One region of the Thalassospira sp. CH_XMU1448-2 genome, then DNA from elsewhere that is predicted to be linked to it. Evidence: riboswitches for the same ligand, from Rfam matches in the RefSeq annotation. Region 1 holds a riboswitch; the other holds the start of a gene.
The links. A riboswitch is a leader RNA that binds a small molecule or an ion and turns the genes downstream of it on or off. The one in region 1 is predicted to bind thiamine pyrophosphate.
Positions count from the first base shown of each region.

Region 2: it holds a riboswitch for thiamine pyrophosphate, as region 1 does, so the genes downstream of both, thiM (hydroxyethylthiazole kinase) here and WA318_RS09265 (ABC transporter ATP-binding protein) in region 1, are expected to answer to the same signal.

Region 1 is NZ_JAYMEA010000002.1:406,224-415,644, forward strand. Features, by position in the region: gene WA318_RS09235 (ChaN family lipoprotein) at 1-992, opposite strand, end outside; gene WA318_RS09240 (trans-sulfuration enzyme family protein) at 1,065-2,219, opposite strand; gene WA318_RS09245 (NAD(P)/FAD-dependent oxidoreductase) at 2,312-3,625, shown strand; gene WA318_RS09250 (MBL fold metallo-hydrolase) at 3,643-4,695, opposite strand; gene WA318_RS09255 (ABC transporter substrate-binding protein) at 4,920-5,873, opposite strand; gene WA318_RS09260 (ABC transporter permease) at 5,952-6,770, opposite strand; gene WA318_RS09265 (ABC transporter ATP-binding protein) at 6,767-7,540, opposite strand; TPP riboswitch at 7,531-7,642, opposite strand; gene WA318_RS09270 (CoA transferase) at 7,712-9,067, opposite strand; gene WA318_RS09275 (citrate synthase) at 9,158-9,421, shown strand, end outside.
Region 2 is NZ_JAYMEA010000001.1:560,754-570,174, forward strand. Features, by position in the region: gene amaB (L-piperidine-6-carboxylate dehydrogenase) at 1-1,147, shown strand, start outside; gene WA318_RS02655 (hypothetical protein) at 1,351-3,483, shown strand; gene WA318_RS02660 (superoxide dismutase) at 3,570-4,175, opposite strand; gene WA318_RS02665 (hypothetical protein) at 4,542-4,850, opposite strand; gene thiE (thiamine phosphate synthase) at 5,086-5,718, opposite strand; gene thiM (hydroxyethylthiazole kinase) at 5,715-6,524, opposite strand; TPP riboswitch at 6,600-6,717, opposite strand; gene WA318_RS02680 (Tex family protein) at 6,843-9,221, opposite strand.

The DNA of each region.
Region 1 (9,421 bases):
GTCATATCAGCACAGGGATCCTTGCGCAGGATGTCGTTAGTAAACCACAGGAAATCAATATCGTTGGGATGCCCGAAACGCTCAGCATAGTCTTGCGGTTTTGGCGGATTGTCACTTGGATCATCCGCTTCGATCAGGCTGACGACGGCAATTTCATTCGGGGGCAGATCAGGTTCAAACCTGGCAAGGTGCCAGGGAACGGCAATCGTGTTACGCACATGCATGGCACCGGCAATCAAAAACGCGCCGTCAGATCCCTGTAAGGCAGCTGCATCGACCATTGCGCGGGCAAGTGACGCGTCACGCGCAAACTGTGCTGTTGCGAACCCGTCGAGCATGCTTTCGGGCAGCGCATTGCAATGACTTTCTGCCATCTCGACGCGAAACCGGGTCAGGATATCCCCGGGCATTTCAGGCAGATCAAACTTTGTCGCCAACTGATCGGGCAGGGCTGAGACGCCATTCGAAATGAGTGGCCGCAAAAGATCGTCCGGCAGATTGCCTGCGATCATTTTCAGATCATTATCGCGGGCGACCTGGGCAATCGGGGCATAGTCATGCCATGACGGCCAGCCGCGCTCTTCCCAATCGAGTTCCTGCCCCAGATCAAGAACCGGCACGTCCTGCCACTTCTGATCAAGAGAAGCCTGTTGATCGCGGGTAAACATTTCCCAGACCACAGCTCGGTGGCGCTGATCGGATTTGCTCAGTGCATCAATCAGGTGGGACTGATGATGGTGATGAACCGGATTGTCATGTTTCTCGCCGATCAGAACATATTTCCGATCTGACAGCCGACGCACCAGTTCGTCAAACATGATGTATTCACCAGCCAGAAGATCAAATATCAGACCGGGTGCCGGGGGCAGGGCATTGATATCTGTTTCGTGCTGATGTGGTTTGCCATTTGTATCGTGGGCGGCAAGCTGGCCGGGCGCGATAACCGTAAACAAACCCGATGCCACCGCCAACACACACACATTGCGTCGCATTGTTGCTGTGTAAAACCTTTGAACAGGTTGTTGTGACATCGGGCAGGTATTCCAGTTTGAAAACGTTATGGCTTACTTGCTTAACCGCAAGGCCGTTTCCAGGTCGTTAACAAGATCTTCTGCATCTTCAATCCCGACCGACAAACGCAGCAAATCAACCGGAACCGGGCTGGTCGGACCTTCGACAGATGAACGATGCTCGATCAGGCTTTCAACACCGCCAAGCGATGTTGCACGCTTGAACAGTTTGCACTGGTTATGGAAATCGACCGCACGCTTTTCACCGCCTTTAACACGCAGCGAAAGCATCCCGCCAAATCCGCCGGTCATCTGTCTTTTCGCAACTTCATGACCGGCATGGCTTTCAAGGCCGGGATACTGGACCTGCTCGATTTCCGGGTGGTTTTCGAAATGCTTGGCAATGGTCATGGCATTGGCCGATGCCCGTTCGACACGGATCGCAAGGGTGCGCATCCCGCGCAACAGAAGCCACGTTTCAAATACGCCCAGAACCGCACCACCCGATGCATGCTGTTTGCAGACGCGCTGCCAGAATTCATTGTTTGATGCGGTGGTCAATGACCCGGCCAGAACGTCACTATGACCGTTAAGGTATTTGGTGGCCGAATGCATGACGATATCAGCACCAAAATCAATCGGGCGGGTCAGAAGCGGCGTGGCAACCGTATTGTCGACGACAACCTGTGCACCGGCCTTATGGGCCAGTTCGGCAACGGCGGCGATATCGGTAATCTGCCAATCCGGGTTTGCCGGGGTTTCAAGCCAGACAATCTTGGTCTTGCCGGCAACGATATGTTTGTCCCACTCGGCAATGTCGGCATTATCGACAAAGTCAAACGACAGACCCGCACGCACACCACTTTCAAGCATGAAGCTGCGCAGCGCCCAATACATGACCTTGGGGGCGACAACATGATCGCCGGGGCTCAGCGCATGAATGACCGCAACTGCTGCAGCCATCCCCGATGCAAACAGACGGGTTTCAACGCCACCTTCAAGGGTATCCAATACCTCGCAGGCCTGATCATAGGTCGGGTTATCCGCGCGCGTATAGCAACGCCCGTCATGATAGCTCAGATCGGTATTGCGCTCGAACGTGGTCGATGGATAAAGCGGCGGGGTTACAGATTTGGTTGCGGCATCAACCCAGCCCAGTGCCTGGGCGGTGATGGTGGCTGGTTTCTGTTTTTTTGCATGATCAGACATGGTGGCTACCTGATTTGGTTGAGATTTATTGGCGCGCAACATAACTTGGTTCGCGCCACACACCAAACTGTAATCCTGTTTAGGGTCCCCACATGACGAAATACCCCGAAATCGAACTGCCCAAGGAATGTGACGTCGTTGTTATTGGCGGCGGAATTCATGGCGCATCCAGTGCCTATTACCTGACCAAGGCGGGCATGAAAGTCGTCCTTCTGGAAAAGGATACGATTGCATCCCATCAGTCGGGCCGGGCATGGGGATTTGTGCGTCAACAGGGACGCGATCCGGTTGAACTGCCATTGATGATCGAATGCAACCGCATCTGGCAGGGGCTTGAAAAGGAACTGGATACCGATCTTGAATGGCGTCAGGGCGGGGTTCTGTTTGTCGCGCGCGATGACGCGGAAATGGCGGACTACGAACAGTGGATTGAAGATGCCAAGGGATTTGAAATCGAAACCCAGGTGCTGTCCCCCAAAGGGGTCGAGAAAATCACGCCCGGCATCACCACTCCGGGAGTTGGGGGCATTTACACCCCATCCGACGGGCAGGCCGAACCCAAAAAGGCCGCACCGGCAATTGCCAAGCGCGCCAGTGAAATGGGGGCCGTGATTGCCGAAGGATGCGGTGCGCTTTTGATTGAAACAACGGCTGGTGCGATCAGTTCGGTCGTGTCGGAAAAGGGTGAGATCAAATGCAAATATGTGATCTGTGCCGCAGGTGCCGCCACCCATAAATTCGTTGCCAAATTTGGCCGCAGGCTTCCGCAGCAAACCACGCGTGGTACGGTGATCAGAACAACGCCGGTTCCCGATATCTCGGCGGCTGGAACGCTTGCCGCCGGTCTGGCATTTCGTCAGCGCACCGACGGTTCTATGAATATTGCCGACGAATTCATGACTGATATTGATCTGACACTGGGGCGCTTCAAATATGCCAAGGCGTTTGCGCCGGGGCTTTTTGATAACTGGGCGACCTTCAAGTTCCACTTTAACAAGCGGTTCTTTGACGATCTTGTCGACCGGATGCCGGGATCAGAGGCATCGAAACAACCGATGATCGGACGCCGCACCAATCAGGCGGAGCCCTATAAGGTCCGCGTCAGCAACGCGATGGCCAATCTGCAAAAGGTCTTTCCGCAGATCAAGCAGGTCGGCATTGTCGATAAATGGGCCGGTGACATTGATGTCACGCCGGATGCGGTACCGGTGATTGATCAGTTCGACAACCCGAAACACTTCTTTGTCGCCACCGGTTTCTCTGGCCACGGATTTGCCATGGGGCCGGTCGTTGGCAAGGTCTTGGCCGACTGGATCACCACCGGTCAGCCATCCATCACCCTTGCCGGTATGGAACTGTCGCGCTTTGAAGATGGTTCGGTCCGTCGTCCGCGCACACGCGTTTGATTTTCAGGACCAGATGGTTATGCCGGGGCCACTGTTTTGGTGGCTTGTGGTGTGGTTGTGTGGTCTTTTGCCATTCTGCCCTCAAAAAACCGGGTCGCGCCAATCGGCGGGGCGATGAAATCATCGTCCCCAAGTCCGGCACGTTTAAGCGCGGATGCCAGTCGGACGGGCGGCTCATCAACCGGTTCAGCGGTCAGAACAAATGTGCCCCAGTGAATGGCAAGGGCCTTCTTGACGCCCATGACTTGCATGATCTGAACCGCTTCTTCGGGATTGCAGTGGGAATTGCGCATGAAATCGCGCGGGTCATAGGCCCCGATCGGGATCAGGCCAAAGTCAATACCGCCATGGATTTCGCCCATCTCGGTATAAAGGGCTTCGTTCCAGCCGGTATCCCCGACGAAATAGAACCGGTAGCCATCCCCGAATTCAAGGATGTAACCACCCCACAGCATTTCCTTGCGGTCCTTGGTTGTGCGGCTTGACCAGTGGTTGGACGGGACATGGGTGATTTTGACATTCCCATGCAGGATCGTGTCATCCCAATCCATCTCGCTATAACGATCAGGCGTAACGCCCGCCTTTTCAAGCAAGGCACCGTTTTTAAGCGGCAGGATATAGCGTGGCGCATTGCCAAGTGCGGTCAGGCTGGCGACATCGAAATGGTCATAGTGATTGTGTGACAGCAATACCAGATCAAGTTCAGGCAGCTGATCAATGCTTAAACCCGGCTGGCTGTATCGTTTTGGACCAACCCGTTTAAAAGGCGATGCCCGATCTGAAAAGACCGGATCGGTTAGAATATTAAGCCCGCCATACTGGACCAGAACCGTGGCATGACCGACCCATGTGACCTGCAGACGCGCCGGGTCGGGATTTTGAATGGCGTCGTGGTCGGGGGCTTCGGTCGGGATTTTACCGATCTGGTGCTTTGCCTTTGGCCAATTATCATTGCCAAGGAACCGCCGCCGCAAGAACCGCCAGAAAGATCGTTTGACCGGATCAGGCAGGGGATGACGGTTTTCAAAACCGGTTTCGGTATGGTGATCGGGCTTGGTTCTGATTTGCACTTGGCTGTCCTGACGCAAAATGGCCTGACGAAAAACGGAAGACACATGATCTTTGCGGCATGTGCAGGTGACCATAAGGTAAACGTCAAACAGACCATTGCAAGTGAAAGGCCGGAACGAGGGGCGCACGTTCCGGCCTTCCTGTTTGGTCTGCACATGCGGATATACAGACCAATGCTTCCGCATCCACCGGGAAAGCGCTGCGGAAGCAGGGGGCTTGTTGGTTATTCGATCACGGTGGCGTAGGTTTCAAGCGCCGGGCTTTCCTTGATCAGGCCCTGTTTGACCATGTAATCGGCAAAACGGGCATAGCGTGCCTTGTCCAATGCCGCCGGACGCAGGGCAAAACGCGGCAGGGTATCTGCCCATGCCTTGATATTGAGTTCATCATCAAGGTTCGGATAGGCCGCGATAAAAGCCTTCCAGCTGTCATCGGGATGGTTGATCAGATATTGCACGCCTTCTTCGAGGGCGGCCAGCATCCGGGCAAAGCGCGGATCATCGATCTTGTCGTTTCGCACGGTCAGGATCAGCTCGTCATAGGGCGGAACGCCTTCTTCCTCGACATAAAATGCCTTGCCCGGTTTACCTTCGATTTCCATCTGGTTGAGTTCGAAATTGCGATAGCCGCCAATAATGGCATCGACCTGACCGGAATAAAGCGAAGGCGACAGCGAGAAGTTCACATTGATCAGCTCGACATCATCCATCGATACTCCATGATTGCCCAGCATGGTGCCAAGCAACGCATCTTCAAACCCGGCCAGAGAATAGCCGATTTTCTTGCCCTTAAGATCGGCAATCTCCTTGATCGGACCGTCTTTCAGGACGATCAGGCTGTTAAGCGGGGTGGCGACCAGCGTGCCGATACGCGTTAACGGCAATCCTTCGGCGGCCTGAACATGAAGCTGGGGCTGATAGTTAACGGCAACATCGCCCTGACCGGCAGCGACAAGGCGCGGCGGGGCTGACGGGTCGCTTGGTTCGATCAGCTCAACATCAAGGTCATGCTTGGCAAAGAAGCCCTTTTCCTTCGCGACGATCAGCGGTGCGTGATCGGGGTTCACGAACCAGTCAAGAAGAATGACCAGCTTGTCTGAGGCAAAGGCGGTTGAAGACGTTCCAAGAACAATTGCGCCCAGTGCGGTCGCGGTGATCATGGATTTAAGGCGTGACATGGATGAACCTCCGTAATATGCGCCAGATTATAAGTATGAGGATTTAAACCGCAGCCAATCTGGCGGCGGGGAATTGTATTACCGGGCCGGTTTCAGGCTGTCGGGCTGCCAAGGCAGGGCGGCGCGCAGGATGCGATCAACAATGAAATATTGCGTGATCGAAAAAGCACACAGGATCAGAAGACAGGCAAAAACCATATCAATCTGCACCCGGGCATTGGCATGTAGCATCAGATAGCCAAGCCCGTGGCTTGAACCCACCCATTCACCAATCACCGCGCCAATCGGGGCGACGGCGGTGGCCACCCGGAACCCCGACGCAAAGGCCGGAAGGGCTGCAGGCAAACGGATATGGGTCAAAAGCCGCCAGCGACTTGCCCCCATGGTGCGTGCCAGATCAAGCCATCCGGTTTCGGTGCGTGCCAGCCCGTCAAAGAAGGCCACGGTGACCGGGAAGAAAATGATCAACGCGGCCATGGCGATTTTGGATGCCAGGCCAAAGCCAAGCCAAAGGACGAGAAGTGGCGCAAGCGCAAAGAACGGAATGGCCTGGGACACCAGAAGGATTGGCATCAACCAGAACCGTACCGGTGAAAATAATGCCATTGGAATGGCCGCCAGCGTGCCAAGAACTGCCCCGGCAAACAGGCCGATCACGGTTTCCGCAATCGTATAGCGCGCGTGATCAAATAGAACGTCATGCCGGGAAATCAGGGTGTTCCAGACATCTGCCGGGGGCGGCAGCATGTATTTCGGCGCACCGGTCATAATGACCAGCGCCTGCCATGTGGCAATCAGGGCAACAACAATAATCACCGGTCGCGCAAGTTTGAGCCAGCGACGTTCTGACAGCGGGATTGATTTTGCATTGATATGAGGATTGTTTTGACTGCTCATGATGCGATCTCCGCACCCAGTTGACGCAGCAATTCGGCCTGCTTTGCCAAAATGTCGGGATCAGCAATCTCGCGCGGGCTTTGGCCGCTTGGCGTGATGGCGTCCTGAAGGGTGGCCGGGGTACCTGAAAGGACGTGAACATTATCGCCAAGCCGCAACGCTTCGAGCGGATCATGGGTCACAAGCAGAACCGTCTTGCCGCGCAGTACCCGTGCGGCCAGTTCCTGCAAACGCAGGCGGTTGACCGGATCAAGGGCGGAAAACGGTTCATCCATCAGGACAACCGGACGGTCTTCCATCAGGGTACGGGCAAGGGCTGCGCGCTGTTTCATCCCGCCCGAAAGTTTTGCCGGACGCAGATGTGCGGCATCCGTCAGGCCAACTTGTCCAATGAGTTGTTCGGCGCGCTTATGATCTGGCCGCTCGCCACGAAGGACCGCGCCCAGTTCGACATTCTCGCGCACGGTGCGCCAGGGCAAAAGCAGGTCCTGCTGCGCCATATAGGCAACGCGGTTCTTAAGGATTTCGCCGTCCGAACAGGTGATATTGCCGCTAACATCGCCTTCGACCAGACCGGCGAGGTAGCGCAAAAGCGTGCTTTTGCCAACACCGCTTGGGCCAAGCAAACAGGTAAAGCTTCCGGCCTTAAGGGTCAGGTCAAGGTCATGGAAAATATCCGCGCTGCCAAAGGCCACACGGGCGCCGGACAGGTGAACATCAAATCTGGTTGGATTTTGCGTCCCGACGGACGTTTGTTCTGTGTTGCGCATTCGATCCTTCCTACGCCGGTCTTAACCGGTTCAGGTTCAAAGGGTCGTTCGGCAACACCGAACCTCTCAGCCAATTCACGATCGGCCCCCCCGGAGATGACGGGACTATGCGCAGACAAATTGCTCCCGTCAAGGTTTGTGACAATTTGTGTCTTTAATCCCGATCATAATTCACCAGTTCGGGGCATCGCGACGCAGTGATCCGGCCGGGTGCGCCCAATGATGCCTAACGCCCTTGATATTTGCAGGAAAGGCAATGCGATGAGCCGGTCCCCAGCTGGTGTTTTCAATGGTTTTGTCAAGATCATCGGGTTGTTCATCCCGGATGATACCGTCAAGGGTGGTGCGCGCAGATTGGCACAGCAGATGCGCTGTTTGCGCCAGTGAATGGCGGGCAGTCGTGATTGAACCACTACTCTGGCGTTTGAACAGGGCGCGCACCGCACTGGCAGCCATCAGATACCCTGTGGCGTGATCAAGGGCCTGAACCGGAAGCGGTAAAGGTTTGGATGCCTTTGCGTGCTTCATGCCCCAGTCGGCAATACCGCAGCTCATCTGGACAAGGCTGTCAAAACCGCGACGCTGCGCCCAGGGTCCGGTCCAGCCATAAGCGCAGAGCGTAACGTCAATCAATGCCGGGTTGATCGAACGAAGGGTCTTGCCGTCATAGCCAAGTCCGGACAGGGCATCGGGGCGATAGCCATGCAACAGGATATCGGCATCCGAGATAAGGTCTTCAAACCGTTTGCGGTCTTCAGGTGCATGCAGATCAAGTCCTGCGCAGCGTTTGCCAAGGGTGACTTCGGGAATGACGGCACCTTCGTTCCAGCCCGGCGGATCAATGCGCAGAACATCTGCACCGAACGCCGCAAGAAAACGGCCGGCAACCGGCCCGGCGAGGACACGAGTCAGGTCAAGGACACGAACACCAGCAAGCGGACGTGCCGGATCAACTGATTTGGCAGGTATCGAAACATTGCCATGGTCGAGCCAGTCGATCAGTGGTTCGGCGCGAACAGCGTGACCTTGCGGGTGGTTCTCCCAATCCGCAATACCGCGCATGGTTGCAGCACAGCCATTTGCCGCAACAATTTCAGTTTCAAGATCATCTGTCGACCACCCGCGAACGGCTGGCGAAAGGCTGTCGCGCGTTTCATGGTGCCCCAAAACAGACAAGGCCGCCTTGCGGTGATGCGGGGCATTGGTGTGCAGCCGGATCCAGCCATCGCTGGTTTCATAGTCGCCCGCCAGCGGATCCCATTTGCCGGGCAAGGTCCAGCCTTGCGGGCGGATGGTCATGTCAAACCACCTGGATGCCAATCTGCGATCAATCTGAACCGGTGCATCCGATCCGTGATGAAGCCCGCACCAGTGTGCAATCATTGCGGTTGCCATCCCGATGGACGCACAGGCAAGATCGGTCACAGCAAAGAAGGATGGCAGGCTTTCAGTCCCGGTGACTTCGAAATTCGGCGTGGTTGCCAGTCCAAGCGCATCGGCAATCTGGTCATTGAAGTGGTCAAGCATGGGGCAGTTCCTTTTTGCAAACAAAACAGCGCGTCAGGAAAGCATCATGCGGGACTGGACAAATCGTCAATATTGATCAAGATAATCAATATGAAAAATTCTTATGACGGATCATTTTGTACCCTTGCGGCACATGAAGTCTGTGCGCAGGTCGGGATATCGCGCGATACGCTTTATGCCTATGTCAGTCGCGGGATCGTTCGTGCCATTGCCCATCCCGGCGATGCCCGCAAAAGCCTGTATGACCGGCGTGACGTTGCCAAGCTTCACGACCGCAAAAGACGTGGCCGTTCACGGCAATCCGTCGCGGCATCGACCATCGATTGGGGGGAGCCGATCCTTGTGTCGGACATC
Region 2 (9,421 bases), on a different contig from region 1:
TCAGCTTTATGGTCTGACCATCGCATCCGAACGTCCGGGCCACAAGATGATGGAAACCTGGCATCCGCTGGGTGTCGTTGGCGTGATTTCGGCGTTCAACTTCCCGGTTGCGGTCTGGTCCTGGAACACCGCGCTTGCGCTGGTTTGCGGTAACGCCGTGATCTGGAAACCGTCGGAAAAGACCCCGCTGACCGCCCTTGCCTGCCAGAAAATCTTTGAAAAGGCACTGGCGAAATTCGGTGACGCGCCCGAAGGCCTGCATCAGATCGTGATCGGTGATCGCAAGATCGGCGAAGCCATGACCGACAGCCACGACGTGGCACTGGTTTCGGCAACCGGTTCAACCCGCATGGGCCGCGAAGTTGCCCCGCGTGTTGCCGAACGTTTTGGCCGCACCATTCTGGAACTTGGCGGCAACAACGCCATGATCGTAACCCCGTCAGCCGATCTTGATATGACCGTTCGCGCGGTTGTGTTCTCGGCTGTTGGTACCTGTGGTCAGCGTTGCACCTCGCTTCGTCGTCTGATCGTTCACAAGGACATCAAGGATCAGCTGCTTCCGAAAATCGTTGCTGCCTACAAGTCGGTCAAAATCGGTGATCCGCTTGCCGATGGCACCCTTGTTGGTCCGCTGATCGACGAAGACAGCTTCAACAACATGCAGACTGCCCTTGCCAATGCCAAGAAAGATGGTGGCGTTGTGCATGGTGGCGAACGCGTTCTGGAATCTGAATATCCGAACGCCTTCTATGTCAGCCCGTCTGTGGTTGAAATGCCGGCTCAGACCGAGACGGTCCGTAACGAGACCTTTGCTCCGATCCTTTATGTCATGACCTATGAAACCCTTGAAGAAGCCATCGCGCTTCAGAACGGTGTGCCGCAGGGTCTGTCATCTTGCATCTTCTCGACCGATGTGCGCGAAACCGAACTGTTCCTGTCGGCTGTTGGTTCCGATTGCGGTATTGCCAACGTCAATATCGGCCCGTCGGGTGCAGAAATCGGCGGTGCGTTCGGTGGCGAGAAAGAAACCGGTGGCGGTCGTGAATCCGGTTCGGACGCCTGGAAAGGTTACATGCGTCGTGCGACCAACACGATCAACTATTCCCGCGAGCTGCCGCTGGCTCAGGGCATCAAATTCGATATCTGATCACTCGCCCGATCAGGTTCGACCCAAACCCCGTCGGTTCGCCGACGGGGTTTTTTGTTTCTTTATGACTGCAGCAGCTTTAATCAGCAGATTTTGTGATAGAAGGTGGTGTTGTTTAAATTGCATTGCGCAATGCGGCCGAGTGCTGGAATAATCAGAGCATATTATTTCTGGTTGTTTTGTGATCCCCGAGAGATTTTTGCATGCTAGATGTTCGTGGAAGCCTTAAGAACACTAAACTTAGTTCAAATCCCTACGTTGTCTTTGATGAGCTTTTGTCAAACTCAATAGATTCGTACTTAATTCGCAAGCACGACAATCCTAGTGCTGAACCATTAGAAGTGCACTTTAAGGTTGAATTTTGGGGCATTGATTTGCTAGGTGCAGCAGCGCACGATTGCCAAATAACATGTAGCGATAATGGTTGTGGGATCGGTAAAGATCAGGCTCTCGCATTTCTAACCAAAGACACCTCGTACAAAGATGATTTGAATGTAATTGGAATCGGAAAGTGCAAGGGTTCTGGTAGAATTCAATACTTCCATCACTTCTCCCTCGTGAATATTGTTTCTATTTTTGAGGAAGAAGGTGTTTTTCTGCAAAGAACTCTGGATTTTCATGAAGACCATAAGCAGATTAGCCCCGAGATGTTCTCTACCTCAGCATCGGACGCCACTAGAAGCGGAACGGTCATCACTTTATCAGATTTGAAGGAGACTGCGCGGAATAGAAAATTCTTGGCGCAGGATTTATCCGAGATTTTTTCGGCGAGCTCTCTAAAAAAGTCTGTCCTTGTATCGTTTCTTCAAAGATTGATTGGTCTTGATGAGCAAATTGGCGATTTCAAAATCACTTTTGAAACAAAGGTTGGTAAGGACGGTAATCCTGCCACGGCCTCATTGAGAAAATCAGACCTACCCTCGGTCTCAGAAACTCGTACGGTTATGGTCAAGGAGCGCGATCCTCATACCGGAGAGCAGATCAAAATTGAACAGCAGTTCAAGGTATCTCATTATAAGTTAGATAAGAATGCATACGATCTCCCAAAAAATGCCATTGCCTTTTGTGCGAAGTCCTCACCTGTTAAAGACATCACGAAGAGATATCTCCGAACCAAAGCTGAACAGAATAATCCTGTTGGGAAATTCCATCATATCGTTTTGATTGAGGGCGATTTTCTTGATGATCGTGTAAATGAGCAGCGAGATGATTTCGACGACCTTCCAGAAGAGCTGGAAGGTGGTGACTTGGTGTCAGGTGCTCCAATTTCTTATCAAGACATTTACGACGTAATTGACGACGTCATTGCAGAGTTCGTTACACCTCCTGATTGGAATAAAGAAAAAGTGATGGAAAGTGCTGCCAAGCACTTTGGCATTTCTGAAAAAATGCTTGCTGATACTGGTACAAGGGTGAGGTACGGAGATACTGCGCATTCTGTAGTTGATCGAGTATTGAAGAAGTATCAGGAAAGGGTTGTCGTTGAGACAGAAAGCATAGTTGATTTAAAGGATGAGATTCTCAATCTGGAGCCAGATTCGGAGGATTTTAGGCAGAAGATCAATGACCTTTCTTGGATGTATACTGCGTCTTTGAAAAACTTTGATATGGCCAACCTGTCTCAGTTGGTTGTGAGAAGGGCCGCGATCGTAGAGGTCTTGAGTTTAGCCCACCGAAAGCAACTGAATTTTCAAGCACCTGACGTTGAGGGCCGTCGCAAGGACGAAAAAATCATTCATAGCGTTTTCTTTCCGATGAAGAAGGATAGCAAAGAAGTAGCAGATCATGACATTTGGCTGCTGAATGAGGAATACCACTATTACGAGTATATTTCATCGGATAAACCACTTGCGCAGATAGAGTGGGAGGACGGCTCGCCGTTATTCGATCCAGAAATTGATGTTGCATTTGAAAAAATCCTTGCAAAAAGAACGGACGATAATTCAAAGCTACGACCAGATATTGCTCTCTTCAGTGAAGAGGGATCGGCGATAATTATTGAATTCAAGGCGCCCGGCGTTAGCATGGATGATCACATTGGTGATTTGTCTGAGTACGCTCATATACTGGCTGCTAAATCTAAAGGCAGAATCAAAAAATTCTATGGGTATATTATTGGCGACACGTTGAACCCTTTGCGTATAGCGGGCTGGACTAGATTTCCAACTGGCAAGGGCTATTTCCGTACAAGTCCATTAGTAGACCCCGAGAGTTCACAAAATCTTGGAGAACTATATCAAGAGGTTCTTTTCTACGAAGACGTTGTGGATCGGGCTAAAAAGCGAATTGGTGTATACAAAGACAAATTAGGAATCGATTTGTCGCTAACCCGATAACTACAGTTCTAGTTGTCTTGAATAACAAGAAAAAAAGCGGCCCCGTAGGAGCCGCTTTCTTTAATCTTGTCTCAAAGCAGGGCTGATTAGCCGGCTTTGGAGAAGCGCTCTGCGACATATTCCCAGTTTACCAGGCTGTCGAGGAAGGCTTTGACATAGTCCGGGCGCGCGTTGCGGTAATCGATGTAGTAGGAATGTTCCCAAACATCACAACCGAGCAGCGGGGTCTGACCATGAACCAGCGGGTTTTCCGCGTTCGGGGTTTTGGTCACAACCAGTTTGCCCGACTTGTCCATTGCCAGCCAGCACCAGCCCGAACCGAACTGGGTAACGCCAGCCTGAATGAAGGCTTCCTTGAAGGCATCAACAGAGCCGAAATCCTCGACGATTTTCTTTTCCAGTTCGCCCGGAATGTTGCCGCCGCCGTTTTTCTTCATCATCTGCCAGAACTCGATATGGTTCCAGTGCTGGGCAGCGTTGTTGAACAGGCCTGCTTTGGAAGCGTCGCCATAGGATGCAACAACGACTTCTTCGAGCGACTTGCCTTCAAGGCCCGAACCTTCGAGCAGCTTGTTGCCGTTCACAACGTATGCGTTGTGGTGCTTGTCATGGTGAAACTCAAGGGTTTCAGACGACATGACCGGTGCAAGCGCGTCATATGCATACGGAAGTGCTGGGAGTTCAAATGCCATGATACAGTTCCTCGACTTTCATTATTGGTCTGTGCGGTAACGCAACATATCCCTTTTTGCACCTTGGGTGAAAGTGAAAATCCCGTGCAACCTGTTGGAAACCTTTGTTGCAGGGATCATTTCCCTAGGCAGGGAGGATGCCTCTGGGCCTTTATCTAGGTCGATGGGCCGCTTATGCAATGCACCCCTTGGTAATTGTGGGAAAATTGCGGGGCTATTGCGCGGAATAAGGTCGCAGAAGCAGGGCTATGGTGTTGCGCCTTCTGAAGGCTAAACAGTCGGGCGACCGAAACGTTCCGGGGATTTGACGAAAAATTTCGAGTTTCGAGTCACATCGGCCCGGTTGCCCCGTTAAGGCGTGACGTCCTATTCCTTATAAAGCGCATTGCGATGCTCGATATCGGTGCCATTGCGAATCATGACGGCATATTCGCCGGTTGGCAGCGACGAGATATCAAGCTTGCATGGAAAGGTATGGCAGTCCCGATCAAGCGCGATTGTCCCGTCCTGATGGGTCAGGATGACTTCACCGGCCGGTTTTTCAGAATTGATTGTAACGCTATCAGTTGTCGGTTTCGGCGCAATCCGGATTGCAGCCACAGCGGCTGTTGTTCCTGTCAGGATACAGATCAGGGCAATGGCAACCGGCTTTTTGCTGCGCATAGATTTCAACATGACATCCCTCGCGCTTGTGTGCATCGTTCTCATGAAACCAAGATGCACCCCGAAGCCGGAGAATTAGCGGCGCAATTGAGGCATTTCCGTGCGGTTTCGTGCAAGTCGCGAGGGGCAGCCATGCGCGTACCCCAAAATCACCCCCTGCCAGACAGGGTGATCGGGCAGGGGGTGAAAGCGTTCAGGATCGTCGGCGCAATCGCGACCCTGTCTTTAGGATATTGATATCGATGGGCTATTTCAGTGCCGCAATCGCGTCGGCGATGGCACGGGTAGCGCCTTCGGGGTCGGGTTGGCCGCAAATGGCCGATACAACCGCAATGCCATTGGCCCCGGCGCCAAAGACCGGTTCGACATGATTTTTTTTCAGACCGCCAATTGCAACAGAAGGCAGACCGGCGATCTTTACCAGATCAGCCAGACCATCAAATCCGATGGCGGGTTTATGGTCGGGTTTGGTTGATGTGGCAAAGACCGGGCCGATGCCGACATAGTCGACAATGCCCGGGTCGACCTTGCGCGCGACCGTTTCATCCTCGATCGAAAGGCCGATGATCTTGTCGCGTCCCAGTCGTTCGCGGGCCATTTGTGATGGCAAATCATCCTGACCGACATGCAGCCCGTCTGCGCCAATCGCAATTGCGGCTTCGATATCGTCATTGACGATAAGCGGGACTCCGGTGGCAGCCATGGCTTCGATCAGTTCCCGGCCAATGCGAATAAGTCCCTCGGTCCCGGCCTTTTTATCGCGCAGCTGCACGATGGTTGCACCACCCGCGATGGCCGCCATGGTGGTTTCAACCATCGAATGGGTGCGGCACAGATCGGGATCAAGCACCAGATAAAGCGACAGATCAAAGGATTTCATAGGGCCTCAATGCGTGCAGTGTCGTTAAAGGTTGTGGCGTCAAGATTATGAAGCCCGTCAACAAAGGCCGTCATGAAAGATGCCGGGCCGTTTGCGGATTGTGCGGCAATGCTTCCGGCAACGGCAAAATTGGTCAGGGCGGCAAAAGTGGCCTCAAACGCCTGATCTTTGGCAATTGCGACATAGGCCCCAACAAGTCCGGTCAACGCACAGCCCATGGCGGTGATTTTCGGCATCAGCGGCGAACCACCGGCAATACGAACCGCACGGGTGCCATCGGTGACAAAATCGATCTCGCCGGTTACTGCGACAACGGCCTTCTGTGCTGTGGCAAGGGCGCGTGCAGCGCCTTCGGCCTGTTCAACGGGATCGCCACTATCGACGCCCTGACCGGCACTTTGTCCGCCAGCAAGGGCGATGATTTCGGACGCGTTGCCGCGAATGACGGTCGGGTTCAGTTTCAGCAATTCTGCGACAACGTCGCGGCGATACCGGGTCGCGAAATGTGCCACCGGATCAAGCACCCAGGGCTTTACAGCCACATTGGCGGATTGGGCCGCGGCAATCATGCCTTCGACCCAGTGCGGTGACAGGGTGCCGATATTGACCGTCAAAGCTCCGGCAATTGCGGCAAACTCACCGGATTCTTCGGGGGTATGCACCATCGCGGGCGATGCGCCGGCTGCCAGCAGGACATTGGCGGCATAGTTCATTGCGACATAGTTGGTGATGCAATGGACCAGCGGATTGGTCGCACGCATCTTTTCAAACAGGGCGGTGGCGGTTGAGGAAAGATCAGTCGTCATGTCGAGGCTCCAATGCAGCAAATTCAAGTGCGTTTGGAGACCCAGTTCGAAGTCGGAAAGATGGAGAACGCCGGAAAATCGCGTTCACACCGTCCCTACGCCAGTATGAACTGGATCAGGTTCAACGGGTCACTGCGCTGATTTTCACACGGCAGTTTCTCAGCCCCCTGACGGGGCTCCCCTTGGTGAGTGCTCAAAATGGGTTTTAATCCGCTTTCTGTCAATTCATCCCGTTGGTCCTGGTGCCTGAATATGAAAATGGCGAGACAGCCCAGGCCATCCCGCCATTTGAAAGATCATCCCGATGGTTGATTGCAGTTATTTGCGACGTTCCATCGCGGCCTTAAGGGCAGCTGCCATCGCGCCCCCGGCATCACCGCCGGAATTTCCGCCATTTCCGCGATTTGCATTGCCTGTGTTGTTGCGCGGGCCCGATGATTGTTGCGGGCGTCCGCCACCATGGCCACCGCGCGGGGCACCCCCGGCAGTGTCATTGCGGCGTTCACGCGTGCCTTCGTAATCCGGGGCCGATTTCATCGAAAGACCGATACGTTTGCGCGGTGCGTCGACTTCCATGACGGTGACCGAAACGATCTGACCGGCCTTGACCACCTGACGCGGGTCATCGACGAATTTATCGGCCAGCTGCGAGATATGGACAAGGCCATCCTGATGCACGCCGATATCAACAAAGGCACCAAAATTGGTAACGTTGGTCACCGTACCTTCAAGCTTCATGCCGGTGCGCAGATCCTTGATTTCATTTACGCCCTCGGCGAATTTGGCGGTCTTGAATTCCGGACGCGGGTCACGACCGGGTTTATCAAGCTCGGCAATGATGTCGCGGATGGTTGGCACACCGAAAGTCTCGTCGGCGAAATCTTCGGGACGCAGCGTTTTGATAAAGGCCGAGTCGCCAATCAGGCTTGCCAGCGGCCGGGATGCCTTGGCACTGATCTTTTCGACCAGCGGATAGGCTTCCGGGTGTACGGCCGATGCATCAAGCGGGTTCTGTGCCCCGCGAATACGCAAGAAGCCTGCGCACTGTTCAAACGCCTTTGGCCCCAGACGTTCGACCTTTTTTAGATCGGCACGCGACTGGAACGCCCCGTTTGAATCGCGATAGCCGACAATATTGCGGGCCAGCGTTTCGGTCAGACCCGCCACGCGGGTCAAAAGCGGGATGGATGCGGTGTTAAGGTCAACACCAACCCCGTTCACGCAATCCTCGACCACGGCATCAAGGGATCGTGCCAGTTTGGTTTCAGACACATCGTGCTGATACTGACCGACACCGATGGATTTCGGTTCGATCTTGACCAGTTCGGCCAGCGGGTCCTGCAAACGGCGCGCAATCGAGGCCGCACCACGTAGCGACACATCAAGATCAGGGAATTCTTCGGCGGCGAACTGGGATGCGGAATAAACCGACGCCCCGGCCTCGTTGACGATGACCTTGGTGGCCTTAAGGGCCGGGAAACGTTTCAGCATCTGACCGGCAAGCTCATCGGTCTCGCGCGAGAACGTACCATTGCCAATAGCGATCAGTTCGATCTGATGGCGTGCGGCAAGGGCCGCCATGGTGTTGATCGCACCTTCGACGTCATTGCGCGGCTGGAACGGATAGACAGTAGCGGTATCCACCAGCTTGCCGGTGGCATCGACAACGGCAACCTTAACCCCGGTACGAACGCCCGGATCAAGACCCATGGTGGCTTTCTGACCCGCAGGTGCCGCCAGGAGAAGGTCCTTGAGGTTGTCGGCAAAGACCTTGATCGCACCTTCTTCGGCGCTATCGCGAAGGGTGCCAAACAGATCAAGCTCGATCGACAGCGACAATTTGACACGCCAGGTCCAGCGCACCGTATCCACCAGCCACTTATCCGCCGCACGGCCCTTATCGGCAATGCCGACATGGGCAGCGATCATGATTTCGGCCCGGCCCGGCTGGCTGCGCGGACGATCTTCATCCTCTTTGCCAAGGGTCAGTTTCAGCTGAAGGATATCTTCGTTGCGACCCCGGAAAAGGGCCAGCGCACGGTGCGACGGGCAGGTTTTGATTTTTTCGGAATGCTCGAAATAGTCGGAAAACTTTGCGCCCTCGGCCTGTTTGCCTTCGACGACCGATGCGGTGATTTCGCCTTCGTTCCACAGATGGTTACGCAGCTTGGCAACCAGATCGGCATCCTCGGCAAAGCGTTCCATCAGAATCTGACGGGCACCATCAAGGGCGGCTTTGGTATCTTCGACGCCTTTTTCAGCATCGACGAATTTCGCAGCCTCGGTTTCCGGATCAAGGGTCGGGTCATTGAACAGGCTGTCGGCCAGCGGTTCCAGACCTGCTTCGCGGGCGATCTGGGCTTTGGTCCGACGCTTTTTCTTGTATGGAAGATAAAGGTCTTCAAGGCGGGTCTTGGTGTCAGCCTCGTTAATCGCGGCTTCCAGTTCCGGGGTCAGTTTTTCCTGCTCGCGGATGCTTTCAAGAACCGATGCGCGACGTTCTTCAAGCTCGGTCAAATAGCGAAGACGTTCTTCCAGCGTACGCAACTGAGTATCATCAAGCCCGCCGGTTTTTTCCTTGCGGTAACGGGCGATAAACGGAACGGTCGAGCCTTCATTAAGCATCTCGATGGTGGCAATGACCTGTTCCGGACGAACCGAAAGTTCTTCGGCGATACGCTGGGGAATTGGACGCATGGTTTCTCCTTGTTTTGCTCGTCTGCCTGAAATAGCGGCTTTGGGCTCCCACGGAAAGAGTCTGTTTTCCCCAAAATTTTGCCAAAGCGCGGATCGCGATTCAGTGTTTGATTCCAAAGGACTGAAATCCCATGCGTTTTGTGCGGTTCGGATGCGCCGGACCAAAGCTTGCGGGCCGGGACTGATGACGCTATTTCTTT